One region of the Sphingopyxis sp. BE259 genome, then DNA from elsewhere that is predicted to be linked to it. Evidence: predicted binding sites of a transcription regulator. Region 1 holds the regulator's gene; each other region holds the start of a gene.

Region 1 (5,092 bases):
CGGCGAGGGGGCAAAGCGCGTGACCACGTCGGCGCCGGTAACGTCGAGCGTCGCTTCAGGGGGCGCTGCTGCCAAGCTGGTCTGATTATCGGTTGCCACCAAGGCCTCTTTCACTCACTTTGCCGCGCATCGCGGCGGCGATCGGGGAGCCCCTAGCATGGCGACAAGGCAGCTTCAAACGCCGATTTCCGGGCGCTGGGCCCGGTACGCGCGCGGGCTGGCCGATGGTCTGGAGGCGCAGCTTGAGGTGGAGCGCGAGCGGATCGGGTTGTGGTTGCCGGTCGTGCTGGGCGCCGGGATTGCGGCGTGGTTTGCGCTTCCGGCCGCAGCTTATTGGATCGGCCTGTTGCTGATGCTCGCAGCCGGATTTCTAGTCGGCCTGATGATCGGCTGGCATGGCCGGGTCGGGCGGATGGTCGCGATCGGGTGCGCGGTGATGGCCGCCGGGGTGCTGCTGATCTGGGCGCGGGCGCTGTGGGTCGCGGCACCGGTGCTCGCAGCGCCGGTCAGCACCAGCTTTGCAGCGGTTGTCGAGCGGGTCGAGCCATTGCCGGCCAAGGATCAGGTACGGATCATTGCACGGCCGCAGCAGCGCGCCGACCTGCCGCCGCGCCTCCGCCTGACGCTGGACAGCGACCAGGCCGCGGGGCTGGTCGGGGGCGAAACGATCGGGGTGCGAGCGCGGTTGATGCCGCCGCCGACGTCGAGCTTGCCGGGGGGCTATGATTTTGCCCAGCGCGCGTGGTTTGAACGCATCGGCGCGGTCGGGACGGTGCTGGGCGATGTGTCACACGGGCCCGGGGCCGGGGCCGCCGCGCCGCCGCTACGCGGGCGGCTGAGCGCCCATATTCATGGCGAGATCGAGGGGTCGGCGGGCGGGATCGCGGCGGCGTTGGTCACCGGCGACCGTGGGGCGATCAGCGAGGCCGACGAGGAGGCTATGCGGCGCAGCGGGCTGGCGCACCTATTGTCGATCAGCGGGCTGCACGTCACCGCGGTGGTCGGCTTTGCGTTTCTGCTCACGTCGCGCCTGTTCGCGCTAAGCCGCCGGATCGCGCTGGCGGGCTATGTCCTGCCGTTGGCGGCGGCGGCGGGGGCGCTCGCCGGGGGAGCCTACACATTGCTGGCCGGCGCCGAGGTGCCAACGCTGCGGTCGTTTATCGCCGCGCTTTTGGTGCTCGTCGCGTTTCTGATGGGGCGCGAGGCGCTGACTTTGCGGCTGGTCGCGGCGGGGGCGTTGATCGTGCTGCTGTGGCGACCCGAGTCGCTCGCCGGACCCAGTTTCCAGCTGAGCTTCGCGGCAATTACCGCCATCATCGCGCTGCACGAAAGCCGACCGATGCGCGCCTTTCTGGCGCGGCGCGACGAACCGTGGCTGTTGCGGTTCGGCCGCGCGATCGCGGGGTTGCTGGCGACCGGTCTGGTTGTCGAGGTCGCGCTGGCGCCGATCGCGCTGTTTCATTTCCACAAGGCGGGCTTGTATGGGGCGCTCGCGAATGTCGTGGCGATCCCGCTGACCACCTTTGTGATCATGCCGATGGAGGCGCTGGCGTTGCTGTTCGACGCGGTCGGGTTGGGCGCGCCTTTTTGGTGGGTCGCCGAACAGGCGTTGAAGGCGCTGATCGCACTGGCGCATGCGGTCGCAAGCGCCCCCGGGGCCGTGGCGACGTTGCCGGTCTTTCCACCGTGGGGCTTTGGACTGGCGATCGTCGGCGGACTGTGGCTGCTGTTGTGGCAGACGCCCTGGCGGCGCTGGGGGGCGGTGCCGCTGGCGATCGGCATGGCCGCTCTGCTTGCACAACCACGCCCTGACATATTGGTGACCGGCGACGGCAAGCATATCGCCGCGGCGCTGCCCGATGGCGGTTATGCGCTGCTGCGCGACCGCGCCGGTGACTATATCCGCGATACGCTGTCCGAAGCCGCCGGGGTCGATACACCGCTGTCCGCGCTCGCCGACCTCGATCATGTCGAGTGCAACCGCGATTTCTGCCGCTGGAGCCACGGCGCGGGCGCGACCCGCCGGATCATCCTGGCGTCGCGGGGGCGCGACCGGATCGAGGGCGCCGACATGATCGCCGCCTGCGCCGCCGCCGATGTGGTGATCAGCGATCGCTGGCTACCGCGCGAATGCGCCGGGCGCTGGCTGACGATCGACCGTGATAGCCTGGCCGAAACCGGCGGGCTGGCGCTCTATCTGGGCGAGCGGACCGAGGCGGTCGCCACGTTGCGCGTCGGCGACGCGCATCCGTGGCGACAGCCGCAGCAGCTTAGTGGTAACGACGAAGCAGTCCCGACAGGCGCCCTTGCACGATGACGCGGTCGGCGGGGTAACGCTGTGGCTCATAGGCACTGTTCGCGGGATCGAGCCGGATCATCGGGCCTTCGCGGCGGAAATATTTGAGCGTCGCGTCCTGCCCGTCGACGAGCGCGACGACGATGTCACCCTCGCGCGCAGTGCTCGCTTTCTGGATCAGCGCGTAATCGCCGTCGAAGATGCCCGCCTCGACCATCGAGTCGCCCGACACTTCGAGGGCATAATGTTCGCCCGAACCGAGCAGTGCGGCGGGGACCGCAAGGTTGTTATGCTCTTCAAACGCCTCGATCGGCACACCCGCGGCGATCTTGCCGTGCAGCGGCACTTCGATGATATCGTTCGCCGCGATGGGACGCATCGCGGGGGCGGGCTTGCGCAGCGGAACGACATTGTCGCGATCATCGCGCCCGGCAGGCTTAGCCGCTTCGGGCACCTTGATCACTTCGAGCGCCCGGGCACGATTGGGCAGGCGGCGAAGAAAACCCCTTTCTTCCAAGGCGCTTATCAGGCGATGTATGCCTGATTTCGATTTCAGTCCCAGCGCCTCCTTCATCTCCTCAAACGACGGCGAAATGCCGCTGGCGTCGAGCTTTTGCTGAATGAAGTGAAGCAGTTCATGCTGCTTGGCGGTCAACATCGATCATCCTCCGTCAGGACCAAAACCGGACATAATGAGAACGATAGTGGAACAGAGCGGAACTTGTCAAGTGATGACGATATAGTCGGCCGTTTCCCCTGCGGCGCGGGGCGGGGCGCCGATATTGCGGATCAGCAAGGCGCTGGCGGCGGCGAGCGGCAGCGTCATGCCGCTGTCCTGTCCGATCAGCGGTAGGAGCGCACCGTTTTCGAGTCGGGCGCGCAGATAGTCGCGGCGACCGCCGCCGCCGCCGAGCGGGCTTGCAAGAGGAGCCTGGTGGATCGCTGGCAAGGCATCAAGCGCACCGGCAAGGTGACGGACGAGCGGTAGCAGGAAGAGTGTCGCGGTGACGAACGCGGACGAGGGATTGCCGGGCAGGCCGAGCAGGACCGCATCGCCGATCGTTCCGGCGATGAGGGGCTTGCCGGGACGCATCGCGATCTTCCAGAAATCGATCTGCCCGCCCGCGTCTTGCAGCGCGCCGCGAACATGGTCATGGTCGCCGACCGACGCGCCGCCGACGGTGACGATGACGTCGTGACGTCGCGCCAACTCCTTCAGAATCTTCGTAAGTGTTGCGCGATCGTCGCGCACATGATGCGGCAGGCTGACGTCGGCAGGCCCGCCCGCCAGCATCGCCATCAACATCGGACTGTTGCTGTCAGGAATTTGCCCTGCCGTGAGCGGGCGCCCCGCCTGAACGAGCTCGTCCCCCGTGGTGAGGATCGCGACGCGCGGGCGGCGGCCGACGGTGAGCTGGACGGCGCCGCTCATTGCAGCCGCAGCGATGGCGCCCGGCGTCAGGCGCGTTCCCGCGTGCAACAAGCAATCACCAGCGGCAAAATCGGTGGCTTGGCCACGGATGTGGCGGCCGCGTGCGCCGGGGCCGTCGCCGGTCATCGTCAGCGCGGCGCCGTCGGTCGCGACATCCTCCTGAACGATGACGGTGTCGGCGCCGCCCGGGACGATCGCACCGGTAAATATCCGCATGGCCTCCCCAGCGCCCACCGCGCGGTCGGGCGCCGTTCCTGCGGCGCTTTCTCCGACGACGGTCCATGGTCCGGGCAGGTCGTCAAATCGAATCGCATAGCCGTCCATCGCTGACAGAGGTGCCGCGGGTTGATCGCGCTGCGCGACGATATCGTCTGAAAGATAGCGACCAAAGCATTCGGAAAAAGAAATTTTTTCGGTCGGTAGCGGGTGCTTTAGCCCCAGCAGCCGCGCCTGCGCCTCCTCGACCGGCAGCAGAGCGGTCATTCGGCGCGCCAGTCGCCCGAGCGGCCGCCGCTTTTTTCGAGCAAACGGATGTCGCCGAGCACCATCGCGCGGTCGAGCGCCTTGGCCATGTCGTAAAGGGTGAGCAGCGCGACCGACGCGGCGGTCAGCGCCTCCATCTCGACCCCGGTCGGCCCGTTCGTGGCGGCGGTGGCGGTCACCGCGATGCCACTGTCCTCCCATGCAAAGTCGATCCCGACCTTGGTCAGCGCAATCGGATGACAGAGCGGAATGAGGTCCGATGTGCGCTTGGCCGCCACGATCCCGGCGATTCGTGCGGTCGAGAGCACGTCGCCCTTGGGCGCGTTGCCGCTGCGGATCGCGTCGAGCGCGGCCGCCGACATGGTGATGCGGCCGCTGGCAACGGCGCGGCGCTGGGTCGCCGGCTTGGCGCCGACATCGACCATTTGCGCGGCGCCGGTGTCGTCGAGATGAGTCGGTTTCAGCGTCATTGCGGGAGCGAAGCAAGGTGGGGGGGGAAAGGCAAGGGGAGATGGCGGTAGACATTCGGCGTTAATGACCAGAAACGACCTATCGCGGACGGTCGGTTGCTGCTTCGTGGCCTACAAACATCTATCGCTTCGACGACTGCAACCCGGCATGTCTGCCATGAGCCAAGTCCTGAAATCACCTCCCGCCAACGTTTCGGATAGTCATCGACATGGGCCTTCAGCCATTTTTTCGGATGGTTTCTGTTGCAGCTTGACCGTGGAAGAGATTACCCCGGCTCCGTCCCGACCCATTGCCCGGAGAACCGGCGTGAAACGCTTTTACCTGCTAGCTTTCGTTCTGACGGCTGCACCGACCGTAGCGCAGGATCGGCCGCCTCCCAAAACGGAGACCGAGATCCTGGTGGTTGGCGA
Region 2 (5,092 bases), 1.5 Mb from region 1:
TGTCCGACGGGCGGTGACCACTCGATCGTCTCATAGACAAGCTCGCCCGAAGCGACGCGCGCGGTCTTCTCCGGACGCGTGGCTCCCCTGGCAAGAGGCCCCCGAGAAGCCGCTGCGTCGCGCATGAATGGCATTGCCGCTGTTGGCGCAGGGGGCGGCGGGGCAGGCCGCGGCGGAACATGGCTGGTCACCCAGGCAAGAAGCGTCGCCAGGTCGGGCGCTTCGCCATGGCTCGCCGGCAGCATCGATGGATCGGCCACGGGTACCTTGTCGATAACAAGCAGTCGCGTCGCGGTCGTGGTGCCGTGCTTGGCGTAGACTTTTCCAGCGATCGCGGCGGAGAACAGGATCGTCGCCCGCTCCTGTAACCCGACGAACCCCGCGCGGAAGGCCGCGGCATCGGGTGCGCAATTCGCCCCCATGATCGCGACCAGCCGACCGCCGTCGCGGAGCCGCGCGAGCGCGGAGGCGATATGGCGAAGTGCAGTGCCTCGCATCGGGCGGTCGACGTGCGCCGTGGCGGAGAAGGGCGGGTTCATGAGGACGACGTCGGGGACGAAAGAAGCGTCGAGGCGGTCGTCGATCGACGCGCCATCATGACGCGTGATTGGCACGGCGGGAAACAGTAGCTCGAGAAGCTCGGCGCGACCGTCGGCCAACTCGTTGAGCGCGAGGCTCGCCCCCGCAAGTTCGGCGTGGATCGCGAGCATGCCTGTCCCGGCCGAGGGTTCGAGCACGCGGTCTCCGGCATGGATCGAGGCCGCGTGCGCCGCCACAAAGGCGAGCGGCAAAGGCGTCGAGAATTGCTGGAGTGACTGGCCTTCCTCTGAGCGGCGCGTCTGGGTGGGAATGCGCGCGGCAAGTCGCTCCCACATCGCAAGCACGCGTTGCGGCGAGCGGTTTTGCGTCGCAAGCGCGCCGCCGTAGCGGCGAAGCAGCAGGATCTGCGCCGCCTCGCACGCATCATAAGCCGCCTTCCAGTCCCACGCACCGGCAGCATCGCTCGCGCCAAAGGCGCGTGCCATCGCCTCGCGCAGCTGGGCCGTGGAAAAGGGGTGGCCCGCCTCGAGCAGAGGCTGAAGCGCCTGAGCGGCATCGAGCAGGCGCCGGGAAGCTGGCGCGACCGAGCTGGGACGAGCGGCCGCCGCGGCGCCGCGCGCCGCATCGGGGAAGGTCATATGCATGGCTGAAATCCTCAGGAGAGCGGGGCAGGAATGAACCGCCCGCTGCTCTCTCCAGGATCCGGGGGTTCCCCCTCCCGGCCCCGCCTCTCCCTCTCAACCGAAGCGAACCCCATCCTCGGTGAAGCCATATTCGTTGAGGCGGATCATCTCGTCGATCGCCGCGTCGGACGTCAGATGCTCATATTCGTCATCGAGCCGCCCGTAGAGCCAGCGGGCCAGGTCGCGCAGCGCCTCGCTTACATCCTCTTCGGCGTCAGCCGTCATATCCTGGACGACGGGGCTGTCGCGCTCGACGACAATGTCCATGCTATATTCGTGATAATAGCGACCGCGATGGCCAATGCGCGCGCTAAGCTGATAGAAGTTGCGGCGCTGAATCGAGCCAAGGGCATCGGCGATGCGATGAAGTTCGACATCCTTGGGCGCGTAGCGGCGGATCGTCGCCAACGCGCCCTTGGCGTAACTGTAATCGCCTTCGAAACAGGCGCCGTCACCCTGGCTCCAGCAGCCGGAAAACCAAATGCAGGGCTTCCGGCGCGTCCCGCCGCCGAAGAGGCGCACCGAGGTCATGTCGAGACGGACCCCCAATATGTCGCAGACGCGCTCGAAGTCCTCATAAACAAATTCGAACCAGTCATAGTCGAAACCGCCTTCGCGATACCAGGCGCGTGCCTTCTCCTTTGCGGCCTCGGGCAGTTCATCAAGGCAACACACGGTCGTTTGGATAATCGAGGGCATGACATCTTCCTCTCGCGTCAAGAGCCAGAAAAGGCGAAAGCCCGGCGCGCGGGCCGGGCTTTCGCAGTCGGTGAACGATGGTCTGGACAGGCGTCAGTCAGGGGCATCGCCCGTGTGGAGGTCGCGTTCGATCGTGAGGCCGAACGGAAGGCGGACGGACTCGAGTTCGGACAGCGCGAAGCTGCCGAGTTCGGGGCAGCCGAAGCCGAGATCGGCGAGGCCGAAGAAAATACCGTCCGCATCGATCTCGGTCGCGAGCCAGGTCGCCGCGCCGACGGGGCTGAACAGGCGGACGACCGGTTTGGGGTCCGGCTCGCGTTCGCCGCGCGAAAGCGTGTCGATCCGGGTGGCCAGATTGGCGCGAAGCTGCGCCTCGAGCGCGGGGGTCAAGAGTTTCATGGTACTTTCTCCTGGGGCGACCGGCGGCGAGCCTCTCTCGCCGCGCGCGGTCCGCCGCCCAGGGGCGGGCCATCTCTTCCTCGCCGGTTTCTGGCGTTGCCGGTGGCGGCCGCGCGCCCCGGACCGGGCGGCGACGGGCGGCAGCGGCAGCAAGCGCCCGCTGACCACGCAGGCCGCCCGCGCTGTCCCGGTCACCCACTTGCCAAATTGTTCTCTCTATGTTCTCATTAGGGCATGGACAATATCGATACTGCCCGAGTCGCAGAGACCATCCTTTCCGCCCCTGGCTGGGCGCGCGTGGGTATCACCGCGCCGACGAATCACATCCGTGTCGAGGCCGCGTTCGAACTCGCCCGTGCGATCGTCGAGAGCGTCCGTGCCGGCGCGGAGCCCGCAAGCCCCGACCAGCTTGGACTCTCCCTGTGACGTGGGCGGATGGACAAAGGACGGACAGCATCGCGCCACGCATGTCTTCGAGGCCGCGGCCTGGTTTCGGGCGATCAAGCCCGTTTGCCGCTGCGGGCATAGTGCGACGTTCAATCCCTATGGGATCTGGTGGCGCTTCGAGTGCAGGATGTGGGACGGCAATCTCGTCAAGGCGTGCCAGAAATTCTGGTGTGTTCGCTGCGGCGCGCGGACGGGCAAGCGCGTCCGCCCGGTGCGGATCGAGCTCGTCGACCCGAGCCCCGATGACATCGCCCTGCCGATGCCCGAAGAACGCGAATGGAAGCGCGCGCTCAGCCGTTTCCGCGCCTGAGGACTGAGTTCATGGATATCGAGACGGACGACGCGCTGGTCGGCATCGGCAAGCTCCACCGCGTGATGGTGTGGAACGGCCAGCGCGAATGCGAGAAGGAGATGCTGTGGGGGCTGCCCTCGCGCGATGCCGATATATTCCAGATCCCGCTCCTGAAGTCCGAGACCGCGATCATTGATCGCCCCTGTCTGCTGCTCGCCAATGAGTTCGGCCTCGTGAAGCGCGGCAAGACGATCTACGCCGCAAGCCTCATCAGCGACGAGCCTTTCTTCTGCATCGCAGCGGTCTGGCGTCCGGCGCACCGCCTGTGGCCTGAGAGCTTCGCGGTGCTCACCGTCCCGGCCTATGACGATCTGGCGCCGCACAAGGATCGCCACGTCGGCGTGGTCCGCCCCGAGGACTGGTTCGACTGGTTGATGGGGGCGCGGCCGCCGCTGGACATGTTGCGACCTTTCCCCAAGAATAGCTTCAGCATCATGCCGCCGATCCAGCAGAATTTCGACGAAATGCTCGGCGCGGCCTGACCGAAACCACCCAAGGGGACTCGCCGCCATGTGCAATCTCGTGACCCTCAAGGCTTCGGTCGCCGAAGTGGCCTCGGCGTTCGGTGCGCGGCGTCCGCTCACCAATGCGCAACCCGGCGAAGTCTATCCCGGCGGACAAGGATTTGTGGTCCGTGACGACGCGGGCACGCGCGCGCTCCAGTCGATGACCTGGGGCTTCCCGGTGCGGCTCAAGCATATGAAACCGACGAGCAAGCCCAAGCCCGTCAACAATGCCCGCGACGACAAGCTGATGACCTTCTGGCGAACATGGTTTACCAATCCCGCCCAGCGCTGTCTGATCCCGATCACGGCCTTCGCCGAAGCCGAAGGCGAGAAGGGCAAGATGACGCGAACCTGGCTAAGCGTCGTCGACCAGCCGCTCGCCGCCTGCGCCGGGCTCTGGCGTCCGACCAACGAGTGGGGCGATTGCTATACGATGGTGATGGTCGATGCGACCGAGGAGCTGTTCGACATTCACGACCGGATGCCGGTCATTCTTCACGCCGCCGATCATGACGCCTGGCTGCAAGCTTCGGCTGAGGAGGCAATGAAGCTCGTTACCCAATATCCGGCAAGCCGGTTGGAGGTTGAGCGGACCGACGTCCCGTGGTTCAGCCGCAAGCCCCCGAGCGCGTATGCCCCGACGCTCCTTTGAGAAGCTGGATAGCGGGGCGACGTCACCCGCCGAATAGCGACCGGATCGCGCCGATGAGGCCGGCAATGAAGGAGCCGCCGACGAGAACAGCGGCGAACCAGAATTCGATCGCCAGCGCGCGCGATTTCCATTTCGGTTCCTGATCCATCTGACCGGCATGCCATGACCGGTGAATGTAGGAAATAGTGGAATCGGGGCCATCTCCGAACGCCATAATCATTGCATGACATGTGACAAAACCTATGATACATCGCATTTAAGTTAGAGGTTTTGTCACATGCACACATCGATAACGCAAGGCGAGACGCTTCGAGCGCTCTTTGGCGCGCATCCGATCCTGCGCGCGCGCGAGCTACGCGCCGCAGGCGTGGCACCCGAAACCATCGCTCGCGCGGTCGACAGTGGCGACATCGACCGTATCGCGCGAGGACTCTATCAGCTTCACGGCGCGCCGATCGACACCGACCAAGGCCTCGCCGAAATCACCAAGCGCATCCCGAACGGGGTTATCGCCATGGTATCGGCGCTCGCTTTCCACGGGCTCACCGACCAGATGCCGCGGCGGGTCTGGGTAGCAATAGGACCCAGCGACTGGGCACCGGTCATCGATTATCCGCCTGTCCGGATCGTCCGCCTCGCCGACAAATATCGACGCCAGGGGATCGAGCATCACAAGGTCGCCGGGGTCGATGTTCCCATCTATTCGGTTCCCAAAACGCTGGCCGACCTGTTCCGTAATCCGCGCCTCGTCGATCGCTCGGTTGCGGTCGAGAGTCTGCGCGCAGCGCTCGACCAGCGCAAGACGAGTCCCGGT
Region 3 (5,092 bases), 540 kb from region 1:
TACGACGCCTACAAGGCGTCGCTGGGCGGCAAGGAAGCGCCGGTGATCGATGGGCTGACCGGCGATCAGCGCTTTTTCCTGGGCTGGGCACAGGTGTGGCGCCGCAACTATCGCGAGCAGAATCTGTCGCAGCGGATCACGACCGATCCGCATTCGCCCTCGATCCAGCGGACTTGGGTCTCGCGCAACCTTGACCCGTGGTATAAGGCGTATCAGATCAAGGAAGGCCAGAAGCTGTATCTGGCACCCAAGGACCGCGTCCGCATCTGGTGACGCGCTGAACAGAAAGTCTGTCGTTGACCGCGCAAAGCCTGCCCTCTGCTGATGGTGATTTCATCAGGGGGGCGGGCGCCGTCGGCCCGCTCGCGGTGCCGACGGCCCTGTCGCGCGTCGATATGGCGCTGCTCGGCGGGCTGGCGCTGTTATCCACGGCGCTGATGTTCTGGGCGACCAGCGATCCGATTCTGGCGGCGGGTTTCCTCGCCGGGCTGGCGGTTGCGGTCGGCGGCGTTGTGTTGGCCCGGCGGCTGTTCCCTGCCACCGTCGTGGGCGAGGCCGTGCCGCCCGACTGGACGATGCTGCGCCAGGCGGTCAATCACGACGATGTTGCGATCGCGGTCACCGACCGCGCCGGGCGTATGGTGTGCGCGAACGACCTGTTCGGCACTTGGATGGGCGGCTTTGTGACACCGCCCGGCTTGCCGCTCGAAGGCCGCGGTGCCGATGTCCTGAAGAATGCCGGGCGCATCGCGTGGCGCGATGGCGAAGGTCGCGCCGACGATCTGGCGATCGGTCCGCTGCAACTGCGGGCCCACGTGACACGGGCCGGTCAGGCAGAGGATTATCTCGTCTGGCGCTTCTCGGCACTTGAACGGCTCGATCTCGCCTCGGAAATCACCCGCCATCTCGATGGACCGGCGGGCCGCACCTTGGGCCATGCCGGGGTGATGACGGCGCTCGTCAACGCCGAAGGCCGGCTGCGCGTCGCCAATCAGGCGTTCCTCCTTCGCGCGCTGGGTGAGGATGATGCGGGCCATTATGCCGGGCGCGATGTCGCACCGATGCTGCGCATCGACGACGGCGGCGCACTATATTTTGCCCGCGAGGGCGACCGGGCGACACCGGTGCGGATGCTGCAAATCCCGCTGGCGCCCGCCGACAGCAATACGCCGGTCCTGCTCGCGATGCTCGACGAGGAAATGGGGCCGACCGATCGCGGTACCGCCCAGACCTATGTCGAAACCTTGCTGTCCCTGCTGCCGTTCGGGCTGGCGATGGTCGATCGGGACGGGCGCTTTCTGTACATGAACCGGGCCTTTGTGCGCGCGGCGAGCCTGGGGGACGGCAAGATGCCGCGCTATCCGGGCGACATCGTGGTCGGCGAGGACAAGGGCGCGCTCGCCGACATGATCCGTCGCCACAGCAGCGGCCAGCAGGTCGGCGGCGACCTGTCGATCCGGTTGGCGGGGCAAAGCGGCGAGCCGGTGTCGATGCGCGTCGTCGGGGTGCGCGGACTGGGTGAGGCGGCGGTGCTGCTGAGTCTCAAGGATTCGAGCGAGGAGTCGCGACTCAAGCGCCAAGTCGCGCAGGCGTCGAAGATGCAGGCGGTGGGCCAGCTCGCGGGCGGTGTCGCGCACGATTTCAACAATATACTGACCGCAGTGCTCGGGGCCTGCGACCTGATGCTGATGCGTCACACGCCCGGCGACAGCGATTATGACGACATCCAGCAGATCCGCAGCAACGCCAATCGCGCCGCCAGCCTGACGCGGCAATTGCTCGCCTTTTCGCGGCAGCAGACATTGCGGCCGCAGATCCTGCAACTACCCGACGTCATTTCTGAGGTGTCGCATCTGCTCAAGCGGCTGATCGGCGAAACCGTCCAGCTGGCGGTGCATCATGGCCGCGGGCTGGGCGCGGTCCGCGCCGACCCGGGGCAGCTGGAACAGGTCATCATCAACCTGGCGGTCAATGCGCGCGATGCGATGCCGGGGGGCGGGACGCTGACGATCGAGACTTACCCGGTGTCTGCCGCCGACGTGCGTCAGATGGGCAATGAATTCATGCCTCCCGCCGATTATTGCGCGCTCAAGGTCAGCGATACCGGCACCGGCATCGCCGCCGATGTGCTGCCCAAGATTTTCGAACCCTTCTTCACCACCAAGGATGTCGGCAAGGGGACCGGACTCGGCCTGTCGACCGTTTACGGCATCATCAAACAATCGGCGGGGTTCATTTTTGCCGACAGCAAGCCGGGGCAGGGGACCAGCTTTGTCATCTACCTGCCCGTCCACCGCGTTGGCAGCGATACGCCGGTCGTGGCGCCGCCGCCGGCCAAGCCCAAGAAAAGCCAGTGGGGAACCGGCACCATCCTGATCGTCGAGGACGAGGACATGGTGCGCGCCGTAGCCGAACGCGCGCTGACCCGCGCGGGATATACCGTCGTCACCGCGTCGCAGGGCGAGGAAGGGCTCGAACGCTTTGCTCAGATGGACAAGGTCGATCTGATCATCAGCGACGTCGTCATGCCGACGATGGACGGTCCCGCAATGGTGCGGGCGATGCGTGCCAAGCGGCCCGACCTGCCGGTGCTGTTCATGTCGGGCTATGCCGAGGAGCAGCTCCGTCAGTCGATCAATATCGACGATGTCGCATTCCTGCCCAAACCCTTTTCGGTCGCCCAATTGGCCGAGGCGACGTCGGCGGCGCTCGACGAGGCGGCGCACCGGGCGAAAAATGGCTGACAATTTGCGTATCCTGCTCGTCGAGGACGATGTGCTGATCGGCATGATGCTCGCCGATATGTTCGACGCGCTCGGGCTGCCCGAACCGGCGCAGGCGGCGAGCATGGACGAGGCGCTGGCGATCATCGCGACCGAATCATTGGGCGGCGCGCTCGTCGATATCAACCTGGGCGATGAAAAGGGGTGGCCGGTCGCGGACGCGCTGGCCGAGCGGGGGATTCCCTTTGCGTTTACGTCGGGCGGCGGCGACATCTTGCCGCCCGCGCACGCGCATCGTCGGCTGGTCGCCAAACCCTTTCGGATCAGCGATATAGAAGTCGCATTGGCGGAGTTTGGGGCGTAGGCCTGACTGAACCGTCATCCCGGCGAAGGACGGGATTTCGGCGCTGCGTCATCGGCGAGGTCGAAACTTCGGCCTTCGCCGGGATGACAGAAACAGCGCGGAAAAATATTTTGTTCCACTCTTGTTCTCAAAGAACAAATGCGGTACACCGGTTAGGCGTTGCGATGCTTCCGCTGTCGCTTTAGAGCAGGAAAGGGACGGCAAATGGCCGGACAATTGTCACTCGTCGATGTGGGGAAATCAGTGAACAGCACGGACAGGCAGAAGGCGCTCGACGCCGCGCTCGCACAGATCGATCGCGCCTTTGGTAAAGGCTCGGTGATGAAATTGGGCTCGAAGGAGGCGATGCAGGTCGAGGCCATCTCGACCGGGTCTCTGGGTCTCGACATCGCGCTGGGCGTTGGCGGCCTGCCGCGCGGGCGCGTCATTGAAATCTATGGCCCCGAAAGCTCGGGCAAAACGACGCTGGCGCTGCACACGCTGGCCGAAGCACAGAAAACCGGCGGCACCGTCGCGTTCGTCGATGCCGAACATGCGCTCGACCCGGTCTATGCGCGCAAGCTCGGCGTCAACATCGACGAGCTAATCGTGTCGCAGCCCGACACTGGCGAACAGGCGCTGGAAATCGTCGATACGTTGGTGCGCTCGAACGCGATCGATGTGCTGGTCGTCGACTCGGTCGCGGCGCTGGTTCCGCGCGCCGAAATCGAGGGCGAGATGGGCGACACTCATGTTGGCCTGCAAGCGCGCCTGATGTCGCAGTCGCTGCGTAAACTCACCGGTTCGATCAGCCGCTCGCGCTGCATGGTGATCTTCATCAACCAGCTGCGCATGAAAATCGGCGTGATGTACGGCAACCCCGAAACCACGACCGGCGGCAATGCGCTGAAATTCTATGCCTCGGTCCGTCTCGACATCCGCCGCATCGGCCAGATCAAGAATGGCGACGAGATCGTCGGCAACACGACAAAGGTCAAGGTGGTGAAGAACAAGGTGGCGCCGCCGTTCAAGCAGGTCGAATTCGACATCATGTACGGGCAGGGCATTTCCAAGATCGGCGAAATTCTCGACATCGGCGTCAAGGCGGGGCTGGTCGAAAAATCGGGTGCCTGGTTCAGTTATGATTCGATCCGCATCGGCCAAGGCCGCGAAAATGCGAAGAATTTCCTCAAGGAAAATCCCGAACTGATGGATCGGCTCGAAGCTGCGATCCGCAGCCGCACCGACGCGGTGGCCGAAGAAATGATGGTCGGCTCCGACGAAGACGGCGACGACGGCAATTGATTCCGATCCGGTCGGCGCCCTTTTGCGCGCCGACCGGGAAACGGCGGCGGGTCTTCAGCCCCCTTGTAATTCTGGGCACCTGCACTTCCCTCTCCCCGCAGGTGGACCCGTCGGCCGTTGACCGTTTGTGCCGTAGCGGATTTTTCGTTGTTGCTCGAGGCGGCGGCTCTGGGGTGGGGAGCTGCCAATCCCAAATTCGTCAGTCCCGCGAAAGCGGGGACCCAGAGCGTGCGTAGGCTAACCCCACCCTAGGTTCCCGCTTTCGCGGGAATGACGAAGTTATAGCATCCGGAACCTCAACTTCCGATCGAGAGCCATCATTCCCTGTTTTCGTCATCCCGGCCTGCGCCGGGATGACGATTGAATCGAGGTTTGGTTTCGGCCTTGGCGGACAACTTTCGTTCCCGTTCGTGTCGAGCGAAGTCGAGACACCCAGCGGCCATGCACAGTCCCGCGCGGCATCTGGACTTCGCTCGATGCGAACGGGGGTGAGAAGGGAGGCGGTAGATCCGGCTTTATTAGCATTGGCATTAACGTTGACGCCGGGCATCGTCTGTCTAATGCGGTCACCCGCACGACGCCTTGCGCGCGCCCGGCCAACAGCTACAAGCGAGCGATGCCTGCGATCCGCCTCTTTGGCCTGCCCACCGATATCAACAGCAGTTTCGAACGCGGTGCCGCCGCCGGGCCCGCGGCGATCCGCGCGGCATTGTTCAGCGAT

What was found. The regulator LexA, encoded in region 1, represses DNA repair genes until DNA is damaged. The targets are predictions, from matches to a motif close to GTTCCNCNCTTGTTCT.
Region 2: a site for LexA is predicted at 2,531-2,546, ahead of J2X44_RS03515 (DUF6771 family protein). Genes of this name have one in related genera too.
Region 3: a site for LexA is predicted at 3,200-3,215, ahead of recA (recombinase RecA). Genes of this name have one in related genera too.

The regions. Positions count from the first base shown of each region.
Region 1 covers NZ_JAVDWM010000001.1:2,187,152-2,192,243, reverse strand. Annotated here, with positions in the region: gene gltX (glutamate--tRNA ligase) at 1-99, opposite strand, end outside; gene J2X44_RS10585 (ComEC/Rec2 family competence protein) at 158-2,317, shown strand; gene lexA (transcriptional repressor LexA) at 2,271-2,954, opposite strand; gene glp (gephyrin-like molybdotransferase Glp) at 3,021-4,211, opposite strand; gene moaC (cyclic pyranopterin monophosphate synthase MoaC) at 4,208-4,681, opposite strand; gene J2X44_RS10565 (hypothetical protein) at 4,989-5,092, shown strand, end outside.
Region 2 covers NZ_JAVDWM010000001.1:725,770-730,861, reverse strand. Annotated here, with positions in the region: gene J2X44_RS03530 (strawberry notch-like NTP hydrolase domain-containing protein) at 1-1,184, opposite strand, end outside; gene J2X44_RS03525 (hypothetical protein) at 1,278-1,922, opposite strand; partial or broken gene J2X44_RS03520 (DUF2958 domain-containing protein) at 2,040-2,321, opposite strand; gene J2X44_RS03515 (DUF6771 family protein) at 2,556-2,747, shown strand; gene J2X44_RS03510 (hypothetical protein) at 2,749-3,078, shown strand; gene J2X44_RS03505 (hypothetical protein) at 3,090-3,602, shown strand; gene J2X44_RS03500 (SOS response-associated peptidase) at 3,631-4,278, shown strand; gene J2X44_RS03495 (hypothetical protein) at 4,301-4,426, opposite strand; gene J2X44_RS03490 (AbiEi antitoxin N-terminal domain-containing protein) at 4,556-5,092, shown strand, end outside.
Region 3 covers NZ_JAVDWM010000001.1:1,651,031-1,656,122, forward strand. Annotated here, with positions in the region: gene J2X44_RS08075 (M13-type metalloendopeptidase) at 1-273, shown strand, start outside; gene J2X44_RS08080 (response regulator) at 396-2,744, shown strand; gene J2X44_RS08085 (response regulator) at 2,737-3,087, shown strand; gene recA (recombinase RecA) at 3,292-4,371, shown strand; gene speB (agmatinase) at 4,988-5,092, shown strand, end outside.